Regions from separate parts of the Variovorax sp. Soil_C_17 genome, predicted to be linked through region 1. Evidence: predicted binding sites of a transcription regulator. Region 1 holds the regulator's gene; the other holds the start of a gene.

Region 1 (4,384 bases):
CTCGGCGATCCGAAGGCACCCCACGGCAGCCATTTCGTTTCGGCCGCCCGCTGCGCCGGCTTCGACGTGCTTGTCGGGAGCGAGCAGCCCGCATCGAACGACGCGACCTTCCTGGTCGACGCCAGGCACTCCGCGGGCTGGTCACTGCTGGCATCGGGGCAACCGGTCGACGAGGCCCAGCGCACGGAGAACCACCGCTTCGCGATGCAGGCCGTGCTGTTGGACACCCTCGTCAAGACTTGACCGACAGGGCGTAGCACCCTGTTCGGCGAACGGCGCTCAGCCGCACCAGATCCGTATCTGCCGGCTCAGGTCCATCCAGACGGCCTGCAGCGCCACCACGGCGAGCAACCCGCCTGCGAGCCGGGTGCCCCATTCCTGCCGGACCATGCCGGCGCCCCTGCCCAGGCGCTGCCACAGCCACGGGGCCAGCACCAGCGACACGCCGCTGCCTGCGGCGAAGAGCGCCATCACCCCTGCGCCCTGCACGGGCCCGTTTGCCAGGCCGGCGAGCATCAGGGCCGAATAGAGCAGGCCACAGGGCATGGCCACCCACAGCGCGCCGACCGCGAGCAGGCCGCGCAGCGAGCCCGTCGCAGGCCGCAGGCGCGCCGCGAGCGACCGCCCGAGCCGGCGCGCCCAGAGCGGCTGGCGTCCCAGCGCCGCGAGCATCAGGGCCCAGGTCAGCACGAACACATGCAGCAGCACCCACAGGGGGCGCAATGCCGCGACCTGTTCGCTGGCGAAGGCGAGGCTCTCCACCGCGGCCGCGGCCACGGCGCCGGCTGCCGCATAGCCGGCCACTCGCCCGGCATGGAAGACCCAGGATGCGGCGCCGTCCCGCACCCCTGACGCAAGGGTGGCGACGCCGCCGCCTTCCGGCGCACGCACGATGCGGATCACGCCGGCGCAGGCAGCGCCGCACATGGCAACGCAATGGGGTCCGCCGACCAGGCCCATCAGCAGCGCGGTACCCGCGAGCGCCGTCTGCATGGTCAGGCGATGCGCGAGAAGCGCAGGACCGGAGAGGGAGCGTCGTTGGCGACAGCCGGGAGTGAGTTCATCGCAGCAGCGAGAGGCAGGCAATGAGCCACTATGCCGCCGGGCGGCCCGGTCGACCTTGATGTGCATCAAGCCTCCCGTGCGCGCGGCGGCCCAGAATGGCCCCAACAAACCGTTGCCTCCCATGAAAGTCCAGAACATCAAGGTGGCCTGCTCGAGTTGCAGCCTGCGCGAGCTCTGCATGCCCGCCGGGCTGGAGCCGAGCGAGCTGAAGCGCATCGACGAGCTGGTCTCCACCCGTCGAAAGGTGAAGCGGCGCGAGACCCTGTTTCGCAACGGCGAGCCCTTCACCTCCCTCTACGCCATCCGCACCGGCTTCTTCAAGACCCGCGTGGCCAGCGAGGACGGCCGCGACCAGGTCACGGGATTCCAGATGGCGGGCGAGATCATCGGCCTGGACGGCATCGTCAACGATCAGCACACCTGCGATGCGGTCGCCATCGAGGATGCCGAGGTCTGCGTGATGCCCTTCCAGCGTCTGGAGGCGCTGTCGCGCGAAGTCACGGCACTGCAGCGCCACGTCCACCAGATCATGAGCCGCGAGATCGTGCGCGAGCACGGCGTGATGCTGCTGCTGGGCAGCATGCGGGCCGAGGAGCGGCTCGCCGCCTTCCTGCTGAACCTGGTGCAGCGCCTGCACGCACGCGGCTTCTCGCAATCCGAGTTCATCCTGCGGATGACGCGCGAGGAGATCGGCAGCTACCTCGGCCTCACACTCGAAACGGTAAGCCGCACGCTCTCGAAGTTCATGGGCGACGGCATCGTCGAGATCGACCAGCGCAAGGTGCGCATCGTCGATCCCGAGGGCCTGCGGCGCATCGTCAATCCTCCGGGTTGTTGATCTTCCTCGCCGGTACCGTCAGGAGCAGCGTCAGCGCGCTCGCGCCTGCCGCCAGCAGCCAGAACACGAAGAAGCCGGCCGTGTAGACCGCCTGGCGCGACAGTGCGAGCGCCTCGCCGCGCCAGTGGAGATCGGCAGGATCGACCAGCGCGAACACCAGGAGTTCGGTCGCGCTGGCCAGCAGGAAGGCCGGCCAGAGAATCGACATCCACGTCTGCATCTTCATGACCGTCAGCGCCGGGGAGCAGGCACGTCGGCGTCCGGCGTCGCTGCATGGTTGCGGCCGGCGAGCGCCGGCATCAGCTTCTTGTCGGCCAGCGTCCGGTTGATCTCGATCCCGCGGCGGTAGTAGTCCGCAGCAACCACCGGGTCCGGCGTTCGCAGGGCAAGCCAGAGTGTCACGAAGCTGGCAATGACGACCAGGGCAGGCCCGGCCATCACCATCCAGACCCATGGGAAGCGCCACCAGGGCTCGCTCTGCCGCAGGGTCGTCGTGTGATCGTCCATCTGTTCTCCTTCCGAATTCAACGAGGCACCATGAAGGCGGCCTTCTCCGACACCTGCGCGCTGCCGTCCAGCGAGCGAATGTCGAAGTGCACGGCGTGGGAGCCGGCAGGCGCACTGCCATACGGAAGCTGCAGCCGCACCGCCACCCAGCGTGACTGTGCCGGCCCCACTTCGACCGGCTCGGCCGGCGACACGCCCAGGCCTTCGAGCCCGCGCGCCTCGATGCGATAGCGCTGCGGCCGCTCGGACGCGTTCATGATCTGCAGCCGGTAGACGTTCTCGAGCTGGCCGCCCTCGACGATGCGCGCCAGCGAGGCCCGGTCGCGCACCACGTCGACCTTGAGCGGCATGCGCACGACCAGGCTCGCGAGCAGGCCGACCGTCAATGCCATCAGCACGCCGGCATAGATCAGCACCCGCGGGCGCAGCACCCGGCGCAGCACCTGGCTGCGCGTCCAATGGCCGGCCATCCCGTTCTGGGTGGCGTACCGGATCAGGCCGCGCGGGGACGCCATCTTGTCCATCACGGTGTCGCAGGCGTCCACGCACAGCCCGCAGCCGATGCATTCGTACTGCAGCCCCTTGCGGATGTCGATGCCGGTCGGGCAGACCTGTACGCACAGCGTGCAGTCGATGCAGTCGCCGATGCCCAGCGCACGGGCATCGCTGCCCTTGGACCGCACGCCGCGGGGCTCGCCGCGCTCCCTGTCGTAGCTCACGATCAGGGTGTCGCGATCGAACATGGCGCTCTGGAAGCGGGCGTAGGGGCACATGTACATGCAGACCTGCTCGCGCATGAAGCCGGCGTTGCCGTAGGTCGCGAACCCGTAGAACAGGGCCCAGAAGACCTCCCACGAGCCCATGCGCGTCTGCAGGAAGGCCAGCCCCAGCTCGTGGATCGGCGTGAAATAGCCGACGAAGGTGAAGCCGGTCCACAGCGCGATGCCCAGCCAGACGACGTGCTTGAACCATTTCTTGACGAGCTTCTCGAGCGAGAACTCGCCCTCGTCCAGGCGCATGCGGGCGATCCGGTTGCCTTCGATCTTGTGCTCGACCCACAGGAAGATCTCGCTGTAGACGGTCTGAGGGCAGGCATAGCCGCACCACAGCCGCCCCGCCACCGCGGTGAACAGGAACAGGGAGAGCGCCGAGATCACCAGCAGCCCGGTCAGGTAGATCAGGTCCTGGGGGTACAGCACCAGGCCGAAGATGTAGAAGCGCCGCGCACCCAGGTCGAACAGCACGGCCTGGCGTTCTCCCCATTCGAGCCAGGGCAGGCCGTAGAACACCAGCTGCGTCAGGAACACCATCGTCCAGCGCCAGCGCGCAAAGACGCCGCGCACGGCGCGGGGATAGATCTTCTTGTGCGCGGCGAAGAGTCCCCCGCCCTCCTCCTTCGCGGCGGCGATCGGGATCACCCGGCGCGCGGGCCGGGTCGGTGCCGAGGCGGTGTCTTCCACGGCGCGCCTACGGGGCCACGACGGCCTTGTTCGACAAGCCCCAGACGTAGGAGGCCAGCACATGGATCTGTGCCTCCGTCAGGCGGCCCTGCTGCGCGGGCATCTGGTTGGTCTTGCCGGTGTTGATGATCGCGATGATCGCCTCCTGCCCGTAGCCGTGCAGCCAGACCTTGTCGGCAAGGTTGGGCGCTCCCATCGCAGGGTTGCCGACACCGCCGATACCGTGGCAGGCCGCGCAGGCGCTGAACTTGCTCTTGCCCAGGCCGGCACGCACCGAATCGTGAGGGCTGCCCGACAAGCTCAGAACGTAGTTGGCGACGTTCTTCACGTCCTCGGGGGTTCCCACGGCGGCGGCCATCGGCGGCATCACGCCCGTGCGCCCGCCGACGATCGATTCCTTGATCTTGTCGGGCGTGCCGCCGTGCAGCCAGTCGCTGTCGGCCAGGTTCGGGAAGCCCTTGCTGCCGCGCGCGTCCGAGCCATGGCACTGCGCGCAGTTGTTGAGGAACAGGCG
Region 2 (4,384 bases), on a different contig from region 1:
GCACGGGCAGCACGAGGAGCCAGGGGATCACCTGGCTTGCCGTCAGGCCGAAGACCAGTTCGTCACGCTCATAGACCTTCTGCCCGGCAGCCACCAGCCATTCGCCGTCGACAGACTGGAGGTAGTACACGCGCCAACTCTGGTCGCCGATCTGCTCGTCGAGAAAGCCCGAACGGCCCGCATGGCGAGGCAGTTCCGCGCCTTGCCGGTCAGACAGCAGCAACCGGCCCTGCCGATCCCAGACGGCGACTGCCAGATCGCGCACGTCGGACTCGCCGGCGGTCTGGCTGCCCGGCTCCGGGGGTTCCGAGAGTGCATCCGCACCCGGGGCCTTGATCTCCCTGATCGTCACCTGCACTTGGCGGGCGAGGCGGATCAGTTCCGTGTCGAAGAGCTCGTTGACCTCGTGTCGGGCGCGGTCGATGGAGACGACCAGCGCCACCGCCCACACGAGCGGTGCGCAGATCAGCAGATAAAGCACGAGCCTGCGCTGGAGGCTGCGCGGCTCTGGTCTCTTCCGATCGCTCATGACGAAGGTTCTCCGGAGCCGAGCGCATAGCCGACGCCCCGGACGGTACGGACGATCAGCGGGTCGATCTTGCGCCGCAGCCGATGGACGTGCACCTCGAGGGTGTTGCTTTCCGGCTCCCCGCCGCTCCAGTCGTAGAGCTTCTCCTGCAGGAGCGCCCTGGACAACACCCGCTGCGAATTCGCAAGCAGCGCCTCGAGCAACGCCATCTCGCGCCCCGTGAGGTCCACCTGGTCGCCTTTCCAGCGCACCACCTTCGCGGCCGGGTCATATTCGAGCGCGCCGTGCTGCCATACCGACTGTGCCTGGCCCGACGAACGGCGCACCATGGCGCGAAGCCGCGCCGCGAGCTCGTCGATCGTGATCGGCTTGATCAGGTAGTCGTCGGCCCCTGCGTCGAGCCCGGCGATGCGCTGCTCCACGGCATCGCGGGCCGTCAGGATCAGCACGGGCAGCTTCATGCCGCGTCCGCGCCAGCGCGATAGCCATTGCATGCCGTCGCCGCCCGGCAGGCCGAGATCCAGCACCATTGCATCGTAGGGTGCCGTGGCCAGGGCGGCGTCTGCAAGAACCCCATCGCCGAACCAATCGACGACATGACCGAGCTGGCGCAAGCCCGTTGCGACGGCGTCGCCCAACAGGGTATCGTCTTCCACGATCAGGATGCGCATAAGAGGGGGGCTCGCAATCGTCCATTCTGGCGCGTTGGATTATGCGGAATGGATCAAAGCCGACCCGCGTCGAGGAATGTGAGACGAACCGCGTCCGGCACCGACGGGTCCGGTTGGCGGACTTCAATGGGCGATCAGCACCGGCACCGTCATATGGGTGAGCACCCCGCGCGTGACGCCACCCAGCACCCTCTCGCGCAGCCGCGAGTGCCCGTATCCACCCATGACGACGAGGTCGGCACCCACGTCCGAGACCCGCGAAAGCAACGCGTCCGATGTGCCGATCTCCGTGACATGCTGCTCGACCGTCGCCTGCACACCATGACGCTGCAGCCAGCGTGTCATCTCCGGGATCAGCAGTTCATCACCTTGGGTTGAAGCCGTACGCCGGAATGAAACGAGGGTGACCCGGCGCGCATGGGTCAGCAGCGGCAAGGCCTCGCGCATCGCCACTGCGGCGCCGCGGGACCCGTCCCATGCCATGAGGACGTTCTGCCCCACCTCCGCGAACTTGCCGGCGTAAGGCACCACGAGCACCGGCCGGCCCGCGTCGAGCATCACCCGGGACACGAGCCCGTGCACCGGCAGATCCGAATCGCTCGCGCTGTCGTCCTGGCCCACGACGACCAGGTCGCTCGAGCGCCCATGCGCAATCAGCGAGTCGATGGTCGTGCCGTCTGTTTCACGAACTTCGTACGATCCCGATCCCACACCGGCCGCAAAGCCGTCGCTGATCGCTTGCGCACGTTGCCGCAGGTATCGGGCGGATTCCGCGATGTAGTCGGTCATGCCCGTGGGAAGCGCGTCTGCCGGAACCGAGCCCTCCAGCAAGCCGCTGGGCAGCAGCCCGATCAGGTGAGCGCCCTGCGACATGGCGATGCCGTGCGCGAGATCGACGCGGGCTCTGCACCTGTCGGTATGGTCCAGGTGAACGAGGATGGTCTTGATGTTCATGGCTCGATGTCCCTTCACAAGGTATGCACCGGCAAAATGGCGCCGTGCAGCGATCTTCGCGGCGAAGGCACCCGATCGCCTTGATGTTCATCAATGCCGAGGCCTGCACGGCCAGTAGGATCCGACCAGCAGCAGCCCATGCCCATCAACTACGCCAGACGACTTACGGGTCGAAAGAGAACCCCGATCGCGAATCGCCACCTCGGGTTTGCGTTGGCATTCGTCGCCGGCGCGATCAACGCGGGCGGTTTCCTGGCCGTCCAGCAGTACACCTCACACATGACGGGCATCGTCTCGTCCATGGCAGACCATCTCGTGCTGGGTGTCTATGACGTTGTGCTTGCCGGAACGGGCGGACTGGTGTCGTTCGTGGCGGGAGCGGCAACTTCTGCGGTACTGGTCAACTATGCGCGCAGGCGCCGCATGCACAGCGAATACGCGTTGCCGCTGCTGGTGGAAGCCACCCTCCTGATCTGCTTCGGGGTCCTGGGGGCCAGGTTGTCCAGCGTGCGGGGTCTGTTCGTGCCCGTGACGGTGATGCTGCTCTGCTTCATCATGGGGCTGCAGAACGCCGTGATCACCAAGCTGTCGCATGCCGAGATTCGAACGACGCACTTGACCGGGATCTTGACCGACATCGGCATCGAGCTCGGCAAGCTTTTCTATCGGAATGCCGCTGGGCCGCCGTCCCATCTTCGCGTGCTCGCCAACCGCGATCGCCTCCGCGTCCTCACGCTCCTCGTTGCCTTTTTCTTCCTCGGTGGGCTGACGGGCTCGGTGGGCTTCAAGTATGTCGGGTACATCTCGACTGTTCCTCTCGCCCTGTTGCTGCTCATGCTTGCGGTGGTCCCGGCATTCGACGACCTGGCCAACATGGCACGCCGCTGGAGCCGCAGATCCAGGCAATCAGGCATGAGGGAGTGACGCCCGTCCCCAAGCCGATTGCAACTGTTCCTTCTGCTTGTCCCGGCCGCTTTCCTCAATGCCGACCCGCTTGATCCAGCGCAAGCCGCGGCCTGCCCGTACTTTCTATAGTGAGCTCCTCGACACCGCGCGTCGGAGCGCGCGATGGCAGTTCACCTCAAACCACCGCCGAGGACAGCTCATGAAACCCGATGCCATGCTGAGAAGCGATATCGTTGCCGAACTGAATTTCGATCCGGCCATCGTTGCCACCGATGTCGGCGTGATCGTGAAGGACGGCGTCGTCACCCTGACCGGCCACCCGTCGAGCCATGCCGAGAAGCACGCCATCGAGCGCGCCGTCCAACGGGTCAAGGGGGTGAAGGCGGTGGCAGTCGAGATGCAGGTAAAGCTCCCCTCCGGTCACGAGCGCACCGACGCCGACATCGCCGCGGCGGCCGAGCGTGCCCTCGAGTGGCACGTGCTGGTCCCCGACGACAAGATCCACCCCATGGTGGAGAAGGGTTGGGTCACGCTCAATGGCGAGGTCGAATGGGCCTACCAGCGCAGCGCCGCGGAGGATGCCGTGCGCGACCTGCTCGGCGTCGCGGGTGTCACGAACCGGGTCGTGGTCAAGCCGAAGTTCACGCCCGCAGATATCGAAGAGCGAATTCGGACGGCGCTGGAGCGCCAGGCCGACGAGGATAGCCGTCAGATCCAGATTCTGGTCAACGGCGGCGACGTATCCCTGCGCGGAAAGGTGCATTCCTGGACCGAACGCAAGGCCGCCCAGGAGGCCGCCTGGTCGGCACCGGGGGTGGCCAACGTGGTGAACAATCTGCTGGTGGAAGACTGACAGTGCGCATCCCGGCCTGAGCGGCTCAGCGCAGGTAAGTCTCCGCGGCGTAACGGCGCAGCATTCGGTGGCTGTTGAAGTACGAAGCGTTGAGCGAGATGGCGCCTTTCATGACCTTTGTCCATCCAGCGGCATCGTCGTAGAAGAGCGGGAGCACGACGTTCTCGAGTTGGCCATGGAGAGAGCGCGCGTCGCTCGCGGCGTCCTCATGGCTGCCATCGCGGCCGATGGCCCATCCTGTCACCCCTTCGATCCATCCTTCGAGCCACCAGCCATCCAGTACGCTCAGATTGGGCACGCCGTTCAAGGCTGCCTTCATGCCGCTGGTTCCCGAGGCCTCCAGTGGGCGCTGCGGCGTGTTCAGCCAGATATCCACGCCTGATACCAGCAAACGTGCGATGCGCACGTTGTAGTCGGGAAGAAACACCACAGGGACAGCGCCTTGCAGCTTGCGAGCGTAGTCGTGCAGGC

The links. The regulator FNR, encoded in region 1, switches genes on or off when oxygen is low (the NO sensors DNR and NnrR bind a similar motif). The targets are predictions, from matches to a motif close to TTGATNNNNATCAA.
Region 2: AC3A6Y_RS15085 (universal stress protein) is a predicted target of FNR. The motif match lies at 2,235-2,248, and genes of this name have one in related genera.

Annotation. Positions count from the first base shown of each region.
Region 1 is NZ_JBDGIT010000004.1:507,465-511,848, reverse strand. It holds gene AC3A6Y_RS22555 (sulfite exporter TauE/SafE family protein) at 280-993, opposite strand; gene fnr (fumarate/nitrate reduction transcriptional regulator Fnr) at 1,187-1,903, shown strand; gene AC3A6Y_RS22545 (hypothetical protein) at 1,884-2,129, opposite strand; gene AC3A6Y_RS22540 (FixH family protein) at 2,135-2,410, opposite strand; gene ccoG (cytochrome c oxidase accessory protein CcoG) at 2,428-3,933, opposite strand; gene ccoP (cytochrome-c oxidase, cbb3-type subunit III) at 3,878-4,384, opposite strand, start outside.
Region 2 is NZ_JBDGIT010000002.1:1,377,549-1,381,932, forward strand. It holds gene AC3A6Y_RS15075 (ATP-binding protein) at 1-529, opposite strand, end outside; gene AC3A6Y_RS15080 (response regulator) at 526-1,200, opposite strand; gene AC3A6Y_RS15085 (universal stress protein) at 1,324-2,154, opposite strand; gene AC3A6Y_RS15090 (YoaK family protein) at 2,293-3,078, shown strand; gene AC3A6Y_RS15095 (BON domain-containing protein) at 3,260-3,913, shown strand; gene glgP (alpha-glucan family phosphorylase) at 3,939-4,384, opposite strand, start outside.